DNA from 3 places in the Halalkalibacter sp. HAAS-P013 genome. Region 2 is predicted to be linked to each of the others. Evidence: riboswitches for the same ligand, from Rfam matches in the RefSeq annotation. Region 2 holds a riboswitch; each other region holds the start of a gene.
The links. A riboswitch is a leader RNA that binds a small molecule or an ion and turns the genes downstream of it on or off. The one in region 2 is predicted to bind cyclic di-GMP.
Positions count from the first base shown of each region.

Region 1: it holds a riboswitch for cyclic di-GMP, as region 2 does, so the genes downstream of both, AC1FXP_RS00275 (PAS domain S-box protein) here and AC1FXP_RS16320 (Flp family type IVb pilin) in region 2, are expected to answer to the same signal.
Region 3: it holds a riboswitch for cyclic di-GMP, as region 2 does, so the genes downstream of both, AC1FXP_RS09420 (type II secretion system protein) here and AC1FXP_RS16320 (Flp family type IVb pilin) in region 2, are expected to answer to the same signal.

Region 1 covers NZ_JBWQTU010000001.1:45,815-50,601, reverse strand. The annotation lists gene AC1FXP_RS00275 (PAS domain S-box protein) at 1-2,649, opposite strand, end outside; cyclic di-GMP riboswitch class I at 2,773-2,859, opposite strand; gene AC1FXP_RS00270 (restriction endonuclease) at 3,163-3,549, opposite strand; gene AC1FXP_RS00265 (DUF3900 domain-containing protein) at 3,769-4,787, opposite strand, start outside.
Region 2 covers NZ_JBWQTU010000012.1:99,498-104,284, forward strand. The annotation lists gene cpaB (Flp pilus assembly protein CpaB) at 1-320, opposite strand, end outside; gene AC1FXP_RS16305 (pilus assembly protein TadG-related protein) at 338-1,243, opposite strand; gene AC1FXP_RS16310 (TadE/TadG family type IV pilus assembly protein) at 1,246-1,623, opposite strand; gene AC1FXP_RS16315 (A24 family peptidase) at 1,620-2,111, opposite strand; gene AC1FXP_RS16320 (Flp family type IVb pilin) at 2,204-2,377, opposite strand; cyclic di-GMP riboswitch class I at 2,461-2,543, opposite strand; gene AC1FXP_RS16325 (DUF192 domain-containing protein) at 2,779-3,117, shown strand; gene csrA (carbon storage regulator CsrA) at 3,168-3,392, opposite strand; gene fliW (flagellar assembly protein FliW) at 3,393-3,842, opposite strand; gene AC1FXP_RS16340 (hypothetical protein) at 3,986-4,351, opposite strand; gene AC1FXP_RS16345 (DUF6470 family protein) at 4,660-4,787, opposite strand, start outside.
Region 3 covers NZ_JBWQTU010000005.1:229,526-234,312, reverse strand. The annotation lists gene AC1FXP_RS09440 (hypothetical protein) at 1-668, opposite strand, end outside; gene AC1FXP_RS09435 (PilW family protein) at 683-1,177, opposite strand; gene AC1FXP_RS09430 (prepilin-type N-terminal cleavage/methylation domain-containing protein) at 1,167-1,643, opposite strand; gene AC1FXP_RS09425 (prepilin peptidase) at 1,656-2,396, opposite strand; gene AC1FXP_RS09420 (type II secretion system protein) at 2,484-2,843, opposite strand; cyclic di-GMP riboswitch class II at 2,986-3,069, opposite strand; gene AC1FXP_RS09415 (bifunctional folylpolyglutamate synthase/dihydrofolate synthase) at 3,305-4,600, opposite strand; gene AC1FXP_RS09410 (valine--tRNA ligase) at 4,753-4,787, opposite strand, start outside.

The sequences.
Region 1 (4,787 bases), on a different contig from region 2:
CAGTTGGCTAGCTAATCCAATAATGGACTTCACAATGGCATGACTGGTTTCGTTTGAATCCATATCGCTGACGAAGGAGCGATCAATTTTCAATGTATTGACCGAAAAGTTCTTTAAATGACTCATGGACGAGTATCCTGTGCCAAAATCATCAATGGATATGCTGATGCCCATCTTTTTAATTTGCTCTAAAATATCGATTAATGCTTCTTCATTTTGCATTAAGACGGTTTCTGTTATCTCTAAATCTAAATAGTGTGGATCGAGTTTCGTTTGATCAAGAATTTTTTCAATTGTATGAATAAACTTTTGACCTTGCTGTAGTTGTAAGACCGAAACATTAACCGAAACTTTAAGTGGGGAGAATCCCTTGTCATGCCAATCCTTGCACTGCTGGCAGGCTGTCCTTAAGATCCATTCTCCGAGTGGGATAATTAAACCTTTTTCTTCTGCTAGTGGAATAAATTCAGCTGGCGAAATAAGATCTAAACTACAATGATTCCATCGAACGAGTGCCTCCATGGAAACCATTTCCCCTGATGTAATATCTACAATAGGCTGATACTCTAGCACAAAGTCCTTTTTCACTAATGCTTGGCGGAAATCATTTTCTAAGATGGCTTTTCTTAACGATTGCTGATCCAACTCTTGTTTAAACACCGCATAATTATTCTTTCCCCGTTCCTTAACATGGTACATCGCGGTATCTGCTTGCTTAATGATTGTCTCAACATCGAGATCATCTTCTCCATTATAAAAGGAAAGTCCAATACTAACAGTTAAATGAAACTCAATATCTTGAAAAACAAACGGTTCTTTTAACGCATGAATGATTTTTTGGGCTACATCTGTAGCATCTTCTATTTCCTTTATCTCAGGAAGCAGTATTGTAAATTCATCCCCTCCCAGTCGAGCAACCGTATGATCACTGTCAACAAATCCATGCAGCCTAGTTGACAGTTCATTTAATAATTGATCCCCAGTTTGATGTCCCAGTGAATCATTCACCGATTTAAAGCCATCTAAATCTAAAAATAGGACAGCCATTAAATCCTTTTCTTTTTGACAGTGCTTCCATGCTTGATGGAGTCGATCACGAAATAATGTTCGATTTGGAAGTCCTGTCAGTTGATCATAGTATGCCATATATTCAATTTCTTTTTCCTGTTTCTTTTGTTCTGTAATGTCTTTTGCAATTCCAAAAATACCGACAACCTCACCATCGACATAAATAGGAACATTCGTTACATTAATATAAACTTTTTGTCGCTGCTTATTAATAATTGCACTTTCATAATTTTGCGGTGATCCCTCTTTGGTCTTTTCAAAGTACTGAAGTGTTTTTTGTAAATCCTCTACTGAAATCATGGAATGAAAAGACATGTTCTGTATTTCTTGGGTGGTATAGCCTGTTAACTTCTCACAGGATGGATTTGCCTCTATAAAATGACCTTCTAAATCCATTGAGTAAACGGTATCATAGTTATATTCATAAAGGGACTTATAACGTTGTTCACTTTCAATGAGCTGATTCTGTAATTTTTTCTGTTCCGTAATATCTTTATAAATAGCAATTGCCACAGCCTCAGGGTGCTTAACAGCCTTATAGGAAGCTAAAATATCAATGTTCTTTCCATTTTTATGAACTCGCTGAACCTCATGATCAGAAATAGATTCTCCGTCTTTGAACTTACGAAGCAGCGCCTGTTGATCTTTTTTAAAATGTTCAGGTATAATCGTATGCTCGGGAGATTGCCTGAGCTCATCTTCTGTCCAACCAAACATTTTGACAAATTGACTATTCGCTTTTATGATGCTGCCATCGTGGGCAATCATAAAGATGGCATCCGATGTATTTTGAAAGATTAACTCTAATTCATCGTGTTTTTCACGCAGTTGTTGTTCTGTCTGCTTCTGCTTGGTAATATCTTTAGCATTGCCGTAAACCCCAACAATCTGTCCATCGACATACATTGGCGAATTGGTCACATGAATGTCAAGACACTGACCTTTCTTGTTAAAGAATTGAATCTCATAGTTTTGAGTCATTCCTTGCTTTGCTTTTTCGAAATACGCGATCGTTTTTTCTAGATCTTTTGGTGCAATGAGAGAATGAAAAGAACCTTCTACCATTTCTTTTTCCGTGTAACCTGTAAGTCTTTCACCTGACGGATTCATTTCAAGGTAATTTCCTTTTAGATCCATAGAGTAAATCGCATCTTTATTATCATACAAAAGGGACTTGTAGCGTTGCTCACTATCTGATAACTTCTTTAGAAACTCTCTTTGATGGGTCATCTCCATCACTGTTCCGATAATAACTTGTTCTCCATCCAGCTCTGCTGTTGTTCCATGCATATCGACATCAACAAAACTTCCATCCTTCTTTATTCCACAAGCCTGATATCGAACGCTCTTTATTTCTTGATTGATTCTCTTAGTGAGCTGTCTTTGAATGAAAGGAATATCCTCAGAGGAAAATAAATCATATATCGTAAATTCTTTTTCCAAAATTTCTTCTTTTGAATAACCAAAAAGAGAGGAAAAGGCTTTATTTACATAAACTAATTTTCCATCTTGATAAATATAATGACCTGTATCTAAATATTCAAGAACCATATTTGAATAACTTTTTTCATCTTTCAACATTGTAGTAATATCCTCCTAAAACGAATAAAGAGTTTGAAATAATGACCATTTATAACCGTTTTACCATAAAAAAAGCTGCTATTTATTAAACAGCAACTGTCAAAAATATTAAATTCTAACATTTATGGCAGCCTGGCAATCCTAGTTATTACAAACCTTAGACTCATAGCTTTACGCCCTTACCTTTCGATAAGTTTGCCATATCAGGCATGCGGAAAAGCCTATGAAATAGCTTTTAGCTGAGACCAGAGATGGAAGTTTAGAGTCCCTAAGAAATTCATTGATAATCCGGATTGAACCTATATTCAGAACAGGTCCTAAAAAGAACAAAGTACCGGTAATCCCGGCAAATAATTTTCGCGTTCCAAAGGAACTCTAAAAAACATGTGTATATGGTTCGATTCTCCACTTTAAAGCTCATATGGGAACGATAAAAAGTACCTAGTATAAAAACTTCCCTATCCTTACAACCTCTAATTTTCAGTAATATGGTTCATGAAATTATACTTCTTATTATTCATCCTTGAAATAATCATAGTCAATAGACTTCACAACAAATGTATTACTAATATCTACCCCAACATTATGATCAATCATTAATTTTGCCAATTCTGTTCCATCTATTAATATAATTTTCTTTGCTTCTAATCGTTCAGCATATTGTCTGGAATTTTCTGTAAAGTAAGAGGTTGTAATAAACACACCCTTTCTTGCAGCATAACGTTTAGCTTGAACATAGATATTATCAAGACCTAGTTTATCTTCTTTGATAACACCATCTAGCCCTTCGTCGTTTGATCTTTGTGTAACTTTTCCATCCCCATATCCCATTTCTGTTAGCAACTCAACAACTATATCCTCAAATTTCATCCAGTGAACTTCCCTTAACTTCTTTAACAAATTATCTGCAAGTTCATTTTTTAATTCATTTAGTTTTTCTTTAACAACCGTTAAAGGATCAACAACTTTCTCTAATTCTTCAAAGCGGAGGATTTACACTCACATATTGAGTGCCTTGTAATATAGGAAACCTTTTCAATTGATTTTTTTGATCAAACAGCGGTCATAATTGGGGTCACAATTGGGCTCAAAAACCTTTATTTTAAGCGCTATTTCTCCCTACTTCCCAATCTTCCTCAACACGTCCTCCAAGCTCTCAGGCTTCAAAAACTCCACTGGCGAATGCCCCTTCTCAAAATTTAGGCTGAACCCTTCCACTAACAACACATACTTCCCATTCACCTTCGCAATGTGAATGTTTTCACCAAAGTCAGATAATAGCCCCTTCACTTGAACCTCATCTAATTTAAAGCTAAGACTAATTTCCGGGGCTTGCTCGACAAGGTGGGCAGAGGCTTCTACCACCTGCTCTGTCGTCCATTTCTCCTGTAATTCACGCTTTGGTGTGTTTGCCCATGCTTCAATGTATTCCTCTTCCTTCACCCGTTCTTCACTTTCTTCTTGATACGTTTCAGCGATGTGCTGTTGGGCGAATTGTATGACCTGTTCTCTCATAATTTCTGGCATTGATTGGTGATACTCAACGAATTTCAAGAAATCTTCGAAGTAGCGTGCATGAGAAGATTGGTGGATTTTCAGCTCCCATTCTTCAAGCATACCCTCTTCCGGCATGTAGGGGTATTGGATTGATTTCATGTTTTTTGTTGTGATCGCTCGTTCAACGTTACGAATCATCGTTTTTTCATCTGTAATGGTTGCTACTTTTTGTTCAAAATCACATTTTAAAACAAAGACAAATGGTTCATCAAAGTATTTATTAAATTTAGCTCGAAGAACAAGTAGTGCTCCTCCCCTTATCGCACTTGTATCCATATAAGCTTGAACCAACTCTTCACTGCTATTTTTAAAATCATCTATTGAAGCAGCTGAACGAATTCGATGAAACATATTATAATTAGGGTTTGTTTCTAGATCATATCCTGGTTCCACAATAAACCGACCGATTTTCGTTGGGACTGAATCTGACTTTGGGTTCCGGTCTACTTTTCTTTTCGCGACTTTCATTAATTCGCCATCAAGAAATTCTTTTAACGCACTATCTATGTACATCACTTCATCTAATGTTTGATAATGCTTAAAGCGCTTATCTGCTTGCTCTCCTTGTCCGTCGACTTGAA
Region 2 (4,787 bases):
TTGTTAAGTAAAATTTGTGATGTTGTTTCTTCCCCAACTGGTGTCGGCAAAACCGCGACTAAATCAATAAAAGACCCCGGTCTAACAAATCCAGAAACACTCTGTACCTCATTAACAGCAATCGAAATCGCCCTTTTTCCTTTTTCGATTTCAATCGTTTGCTGAACTTCCTCTTCTGTTTCCTCTCCCTCTTCACTTTCGAGGCTTGTTGCTGTTGCAACTTGATTCGTATTGTCATTATAGGAAATGACAATAAAGAAAAGGATCGACATCATCATTCCAAAAATAATTGCAAGCATCCATATTTTTTTCGTACTCATTTATGTCTCACCTTCATTTATTGAATAAGTTTATAACCAAATGTTCCGTAGTTCGTTTGACCTTGAGAAGACTCCCCAGAATGAGCAAATTGAATAAATCGTCCTGTTACTTCAGCTCCCTGATTTGTCGAGGCCACACTTTCAATAAAAAATGATGCAAACCCAAGGACGCGAACTTGTTTAATTTGGTTTTGATCTGCTTGTACTGGTTCAAAGATTGGTATTAAGACAACTCTTTGACAGCCTGGCGGGTAATCCAAATACGTTGCATTCGGGCAAGCTGCAATTCGTGGCGTGACCGCATCCCTTGTTGGACCAGCTAAATTCCCCGTTTGCGTACCGAGAACTGTTCCTACTTTTAGTTCAAACTCATACCCATTTCTTAGGTCGGTTTCGTAGTTTCTAGCACCAGTCCCTGTCAGCGCGATTGCTCCAAAGTTTCCGCTTGCAGAATCGCTTACTTTTAACGTTTGAACTGCACCGAAGGACAAATCCATAGAAGGTTGAACGCCTAATGGAATGGCACCTTTCCCCGACGAAAGTGGCTGAAGCTGGACAGCCGCACTCGCTTGAATCAATGGCTCTTTGATTCCAAGTGCTTTAGCAAAAAACAACGTTCCTTTTTGGCTTCCGATTACTTCAACTAAGGAGTTACTTTGATTAATGCTCGTTTGAAAATGGGCTGGCTCTCCATTATTCATCAGAATTGTTTGTCGAGCTATCTCCATTGATTTATCACGATTTTCGGGGAGTTCTTGAGCCGCAGCTAGCACGGCAGCATCTGCAATCTTTTGAAGTCTACTTTTTTCAAGATAAAGAGACCCCATATCAATAACTAATGCCATAAAGCCTATAAACATCGTCATACATAATGCAACTAAAACAATGACCGCTCCCTCTTCCTGCTTAAGAAACCTCTTCATCCTCATTCCACCCTCATCACCGTTTTGGATCTAACTGTAAGAGGGTCAGGTAACACACTTCTGAATAAAGGAATCGAAAAGGAAATAGGATATGATAGATCTATCGTTACATACGAACCTCGTGTCCGGCTTGTTGTAATGGGCGCAATGGTTATATTTTCAGCGCGTAATGAAGGCGACGCTTCTTTAATGCGTAATACCACTTCCGCATTTGTCCCACCAACACTAGCTACTCTAGCCCCTTCCCGACTAGCATGCTCAAGTGTCAAATACGCATGGAAAATCCGTCCAAAATCGATAATCCCAAATATCAAAAAAACAAGGATCGTGAGGGTTAATGCTAATTCAACAACTGCTTGACCCTTTTCTGACCGAATCACAGCAAATTCACTCCCGAATAGCACACAGTCCCCAACACGATCGCAACACCATATGGAAAGGCATGGTGCATTTCATCTTTATTTAATCCATCCAATGTTTTTAAACGAAGGGTGAAGAGAATGCGCTTTAATGAACTTAGTAATTCCTTTTTTGTTACTAATATAATGAGAGCAATGATTCCGCCAAATATAGCTGTATATAAGAAAGATCCGAAGACAAAAGCTGGTCCTTGCAGCGCTCCAATTGCCATAAGAAGTTTCACATCACCTGCTGCCATACCTCCTAATGCGTAAGGGATGACGAGTAAACAGAAGCCAATTAGTAGACCTAGGAAACTTAGTAGAAGACCTTCCCAGCCGTAAATGATGGTGTTAAGGATCAACCCTAATAGCATCGCTGGGAGGGTTACGATGTTAAGGATTTTACGATTTTTGATGTCTGTGAATAGGGAAATGCCTAGGGCTAGGAATAAGATAAATAATGTCATTGTGTATCACCTCGAAAAAAAAGCCTACTTCTCATGGAACAAATGCTCCTAAAAGTAGGCTTTTTAATTTAGTTAAGTCGTTTTAAAACTATTTAATCTTCACCAAATAATGAACCTCTAACAGCATCAAATACCTCTATTAGATCATCACGGAAGAACCCTAAAACCGCAACTACTCCAATAGCAATAACCCCCAAAATCAAACCATACTCAGTCATACCTTGTCCTTCTTCTTCTTTAAAAAACTTCATAACTTTGCTCATCATAATGTGAGTCCCCCTAAAAATGTTTTTTGTATAACTGCATAAAAAAATACTACTCCCCGAAGAATAGTATGTAAGTTACTATTTCCGGCAACTGGCTGGCATATCTAAGATAAAAGCCCCTATAGTTTTGCGTCCCAACGTTTCCACTGGTTTGCCCTTTTCATTATTTGTCTACAATCAACTGTGTAACATTATGTAAAATTACGGCGCTGTTTGTAATTTGATAATACATCTGCTTAGTCTGATCAACAATGACAAAATTCTTCATCTATTACATTATTTTGGTAATAACCTTATCAAAAACCTAACATATTGCCTGTTTTTCTCTAAAATATTCCTACCATTCCATAAATATCTAATATATCCAGCTTTTTAAGTTCGAAAAAAGGTCGTGCTTTGCTATGAAAATCATTTCTGAAAATAAAACTATTCAAACGCCAATTACCATTATGAAATATGAGACCTTCTATAAAAGGTTAAAAGGCTTGATGTTTCGTATTAAGCCAATTGTGAACGAAGGAATCCTCCTTGCACCTTGTAATTCGATTCATATGTTTTTTATGTTCTTTCCCATTGATGTTGTTTTTTTAAATGACAAGAAACAAATTGTCCATTTAAAAGAAAAAGTCCAGCCATGGACGATGATCTTCCCCATAAAACAGGCAACTTCTGTGTTAGAGTTACCTGCTGGCACGATATCCACCTACTCACTTCAAAGAGGAGATGCCATTGTGTTTTAACATAGAAAAAGCTAGCTATTCCTGTGTAGGATAGCTAGCTTACTTGCATATCATTTCCCTTTCAAAAACCCCTTCAACACATCCACTGAAACCGTCTGCGCTGCCGCACTATTCTCTTCCTGAATCGCCAAGTATACTTCCTTACGATGTATTTCGACATGTCTCGGGGCATCTATTCCGATCTTTACTTGATCGCCTTCAATGGCAATGATTTTCAGCTCAATGTCATCACCAATTTGAATCGCTTCTTTTATTTTTCTAGAGAGAACAAGCATTTACTTTTCCCCCTTCGCTGCTACAGGCTCTTTAAAAATAGCATGCTTCGTTTGATAATGACTGTCACTCATAAGCAGTTGTTTCCCTTTTTGTTTGTTCGTATTAATGATGACTGGTGCTTGAAGATTCGCTGTTGTATCGTTAAACGGCTCTTTTACCGTAAGCATAACAAATGTTGCTACATCTTCTGACCTTTCAATCTCAAGTGTTTCAAGAGTGGAGTTAGGTAGCTTCACTTGATAACCAGGGACAAATTCAAACGGACTAATCAAGATGAAGGCAACTTCTGCTGTTTTCGTTGATTGCAGGACAAAAAAAGGCGTTCCTTCTTCAAAAGGAAGAAGCACAAAAGAGGTCTCGCTTTCAAAAGCGGGAATCCCTTTTTCAAACGTAATGACTCTTTCTTCGTTTACTTCAATTTGACCTTGATATTTCGTTTCTAGTTTCATCGTATCCTCACTCATTCCATCTGTACTAGTTATTATTAGCTTCATTGTACCATAACACAATTCGTCATTCTTCTACGTAATTAATAGCTGTTTCTCAACAAAAAAATTCCCCACAAACAGCTTGCGTAGTGGGGAGCGGATTCTTATTGATTTTTTAATAATGCAATATCACGCTTGTTTGTTTGGGTTTCTTGGAATAGGAGGTTAATGTCAGCAGTCATTTTATAGTAGGAGAGCTCTAGCTTGTCAAAACGTTCATTCGTTTCTGTTCGGAGTGCTGTGATGTCTTCTGTGTTTTGAGCAGTCATTTTAATCAAAGATTCTAAAAGTCGTTCATGTTGGTTGAGACGAGTTTCTACCCTATCTAATCGTTCTTCGACTCTATCTAATCTCTGATCTACATTGTCTAACTTTTCTTCAAGCCTACCAAACCTAACATCGATCTGTTCAAACTGCTTGTCCATCTTCTCATTCATTTGTTTTAAAAGAGTTAAGATTTCCTTTTCCATCACATCCACCTCCAAATTATTATTGAGCACTAATCTCTCTATCAGTTTATGTCGAAGACGGGAAATTGTAAAGTCAGTCTTACTTCCGCTCTTATATTAAGCCATTATTCCCCAATTCCTTTGTCGATTTCCCGGGAAAGGTGTTACTTATTTCCTTAATAATGAAACAAATCCACAGGACGGTTTTGTTTAAAAGCCATGTGTTTGGTTCGCTTTTTAATTACCTGAACAACAAAAAAGCCGCAGTGCGTAGGCCACTGAAAAAGGTACGGTTTTGACCTTTTCCGTGGCCTCGCAGAGCGACTTCTCTACAACGCCATATTCACATTGCCACCAACAACTTGAAAAGACATTTGATTTTTTTGCTTTACGTACGTTTCTGTTTGCCATTTCGGAATGTCAATCTGTATTTCCTTGCGATCAACTTGAATTCCAA
Region 3 (4,787 bases), on a different contig from region 2:
ACATAGACTTCATTTTCTTTAATGGTCAGGGAACTTTGCCTAAGATTGGTATGTCTAAAAACAGTCAAACCTCCAAAATCAGTGTTTATTGAATTATATTTATTCCAAACACTCTCGAATTGCGGTTCTGTTATTTGAATAATATCTTCACTACCTACTTCTACTTGCTGTCGTTCAGCATTTAGGTTCCCACCTATAAAGTTAATCGCTGCTCCTTGTCCAAAATACCTGCTGACGATTTCTTTATGCTTTGAGGCATGTATCGTAATTTCACGATTTATTTGGGGGTCTTGCTTCAAACTTGCTGTTACCGTCGCTTCAATGGTTTCTTCATTTTCACTATTCTCTGACTCTTCCACTAGTTTTGCTAACACTCTAATAACGATCGTTTCAGAGGCAATTTCGTATTCTTGAAATACATCCTCTGTTTGAAACTCTTCAAAAATATAAATAGGTTTTTTTTCCGCAGTTTCTATATCATCAAGAAACAAATCTATCGCACCTTCAAGAAGATAAAATTCCTTTTCGACTGACGCATTTTGAGCAATTGTTTTTTGGCTGTATGTAGTTTGAGTTAACATGGACAGACCAACAATCGATATAAAGACAATCACAAAAAGAATGAGGATTAAAGCAGCCCCTTGTTCAGATTGAATATGCTTATTCATTTTTTTCATCCTTTTCAATTAAACCGATTATAAAAAATAGTACTAGTAAGTTCGATACTTCTTCCTGACTTTTCAATTGCGAGAATGACCTCAACCAAATTAGGTCTGTCGCTGTCACCTTCCATGATCTCAAACTTACTGATATCTTCAGAAAGAATGTTGCCATTTTCACCAAGTCTCATCGTACCCTTACCGTCTATTTCTTCATACGTTAAATAAACATCAGAGCACCTATTTTCCTCTACATCATTTTCAGAAATACAAACCAATTCCCATTTATTTGCTGACTGAACTTTTGTCCAAACAACATTTTTATCACGCATTTTTTCTGTGATCCTTTCCATAATAAAACGCGCTTCTCGTTGTAGATCATTTTGCACTGAAACTTCTCTTTCTGTATTCATAGCTAATGAAACCATCATGACAATTGGGGTTGTGACAGCAACCATAATGACAATAGTGACAAGAAGCTCAATTAACGTTACACCGCGCTCGTTGTTAAAAAGCATCTTTCTTCACCACCGTTATTAGTTCAACCTCATTCAACTTCGTAAACATACCACTTTCAGGCCCAGAAGAGATAAGAGAAAAATTGGATACCTTTACTGAAACTTCGTTAAAGCTGAGATTAGCCGAATATGGAAGGACCGTTACCTCAATTGTATAGTCTCGTGAACTATTCAAGTTTTCTTTATAAATATTAGGTAAGCTATAATCAGCATCTGAGCAAGCTGCAGATTTACCTTCACTATTCCAACAATACACGCCTTCATGATGAAACCCACCGTCTGAGTCATTTAACCTGGCCTGTTCGATTACAGTCTGAGCAATATAGGCATTTCGTGTATCTTGGTCTTGACTGACAGTACGAGAAAACGTACCTGTCATAATCGTTAGTAGAGGAACGAGGATGATTCCAGCTATAACAATCGCCACAAGCAGTTCAATTAACGTTACACCTTTCTCATCTCCCATCCTACTACCTCCCTACCAAAAGCTTGTATACCAATTCCAAATATCAAATCCAAATAAATAGGCAGCTATCGTTCCAATAAAGATAAAAGGTCCAAAGGCAATCGGTTGTTTCCGTTTCACTACTCCTGTCAGCAACAAAATTCCACCAACAACAGCACCAGCAAATGAAGCAAGCACAAGACTCATGACCGTCAGCCAAGGACCAAGTGCAACCCCAATAGCTGCATAAAGCTTTATATCGCCACCACCCATGCCGCCACGACTGGCAATTGCGATTACTAGTAACAATACAAAACCAACAACCCCACCAGCTAGATAATACCAAAATGGCTCACTTCCAATAAATAAACGACTAATGAGTAAAACAACAAACATTGGTATAGTCACCACATTAAGGATCAGTTGTTCCCGAATATCCGTTAATACGGAAATAACTAATAAAACGGTAAGGATAAGAGCAGGGATCAACTCCCATTCAAACCCAACAAACGTATAGACAACAAAGACAGATGTAGCTGTCAACAGCTCTCCAAATGGATATAAAGGAGAGATCTTCACTTTACAATAACGACATTTCCCTTTTAAAAAGAGATAGCTGAAAACTGGTATTAGATCAAAAGCTGATAGCTTATGTTTACAATGTGGACAATGAGAAGGAGGGAAAGCAATCGATTCTTTTTTTAATAGACGAATGGCAACGACGTTGAAGAAGCTGCCGAGTAGTAGTCCTATACAAAAAACGTAAAAATCCATAATAAACAAATTAAACTTTCCCCCTTTTTTAAAATAGCTGTCGTAAATAGGACGACAGCTATCAAATATAACTTTCTATACTCTTGATCAAGGAGTACTATATGTTATAGTACCACTATTAGTTAATGTAACATTAGTAATAACATGCCAACTAGGGATATCAGATAAATACTCTGGAACTAAAGGTGACTCATTAGTAATTAAAGCTTCCCTATCTGCTGCTGCCGTTGGTAAATCATTATTAGGATCAATTAGATATCTATTAACTGCATCTTGAAGTAATTGGACATTCCTTACATCAGTATTAAGATCTGCTTCATCGGTACCCGACATCACCATCGGAATAACAATCGCAGCAATAATACCTAAAATAACAATAACAACCAATAACTCAATAAGTGTTAAACCTTTTTGATTTTTAAGACGTTTTTGAATAAGCTTTCTCATTCTATTTACTCCCCTTTTTCACCTTATAAATATATGTCAAAAGCAGGCGGGCCCACCGTGCTTTTTCGACCACAAAAATATCCACCTTTATCCAATAACAGCATATTTGGCATAAAAAAAGACCTCATTTACTACTAATTAGCAAAATCAAGGTCGGTTGCACCAGTTGCTCTATACGACTTAGGTGCCCACATACAAGTCATATTTCATCGCGTTCCAAATATGTAATATTGTTAAACTTAGTTTAATTTCATAGTGTCTTAATGTCAATACTATTATCCTACTAAACGGCAACATTCCAGTACTTTCAACAATTTTGTCAATATTTAAACTGGACTTTCGTCACACTTTTCCAAAAATTTCAGCAATTTTAAATCTCCTCTCCTTCTTTTTACCTATTTGCCCTTATCAAAAAAAGAACTCACTAGTTTTACCTAGTGAGCTCCTTTCCCCTTTTCACTCTACTCCTTCAACCACTTACCCCTTACAGAAGAAATAAAGTATAGAGAACCTGCAACAATAAGCATTTCATTCTTTTTTAATGCCTGTACTTCCTCTTCTAAAGCTTTCTGCCAATCATCTTCAAAACGTTTATTTATTACAGATGCTTGTTCGTATAATGCCTTACTAGTAGCTGCTCGGAAGAAATCAAAGCTAGTAAATGTAAACGAGGCATTCATTCGTTCAAACGGCTTTAATAAAATACCCATATCTTTTTCTTTCGTTGCCGCAAGTAAAAAACGATATGTTTGTTCTGGGTAATGAAGCGTGAGCGTTTTTTCTAGCGATTCCATCCCTTCTTTATTATGCGCACCATCAATCACGATAAGTGGATCTTCGCTTACTTGTTCAAAACGCCCTATCCAAGTTGTTGCACGTAATCCTTTGCAAATCGAAGACATAGGAATACCAAAATTATAATTCTCCACCAATATTTCCAAAGCTCTTATCGCTACGGCCGCATTTTCTCTCTGATGTGGCCCAGACATTTGAATGGTTACATCATTTATTTGGTTATTCATTCTTTCATAAGAGAAAACTTGAAATCTTCCTTCAATTCGAATTAAGGTTTCGTTAAAATCAATTCCAAGTTGCGTATAAGGAGCCCCAACATTGCGCGAAACATCCCCTATAATCTCCTGAGCCTTTTTTTGCGAGACACCTGATACGATCGGAACACTTGGTTTTATAATCCCTGCTTTTTCAGATGTGATTTCAGGAAGCGTTTCCCCTAATATGTGCATATGGTCAAACCCGATTGATGTAATGACTGACACTAATGGAGTAATAACATTGGTTGAATCATACCTACCGCCTAAACCGACTTCAAGTAAAACAATGTCTGGCTTAGCAATCGTAGCAAAGTAATAGAAAGCAATCGTTGTGATGACTTCAAATTCAGTAGGGCTTCCAAGTTCGGTACTCGCTAATTCTTCAACTAACGGTCGAATTTGTTTTCCAGCTTCAACTAGTGCTGCCTCCTCAATAGGGTTTCCGTTAATCGAAATCCGTTCTTCAAAACACTCAATGTACGGGGATGTAAAAGTTCCTACTTTATAACCAGCTTGTTCGAGAACATGTCTCATAAAGCTTACAGTCGAGCCTTTGCCATTCGTTCCACCTATATGAACTGCTTTTATTTTTTGTTCAGGATGTTCAAGACGCTCAAGCATCCACTCCATTCGTTTTAATCCTGGTTTTATTCCAAATGGGAGCAACGAATGGATCCATTCAATCACTTCTGTTCCTGTTTTCACTGTAGACCCCAACCTTCTTTCGAAAAATCTTCTCTTAATAGTACCTTAGAAGCCTATTGAATGAAATGCGATCATCTTTTTAAAAGAAATAATGATCTCACCAATTATAAACTTAAAAGAAAGAAAGCCCAAAGAGCTTTCTTTCTTTTTCATTATGCTTTTAACTCAGCTATTCTTTCTTGCACCG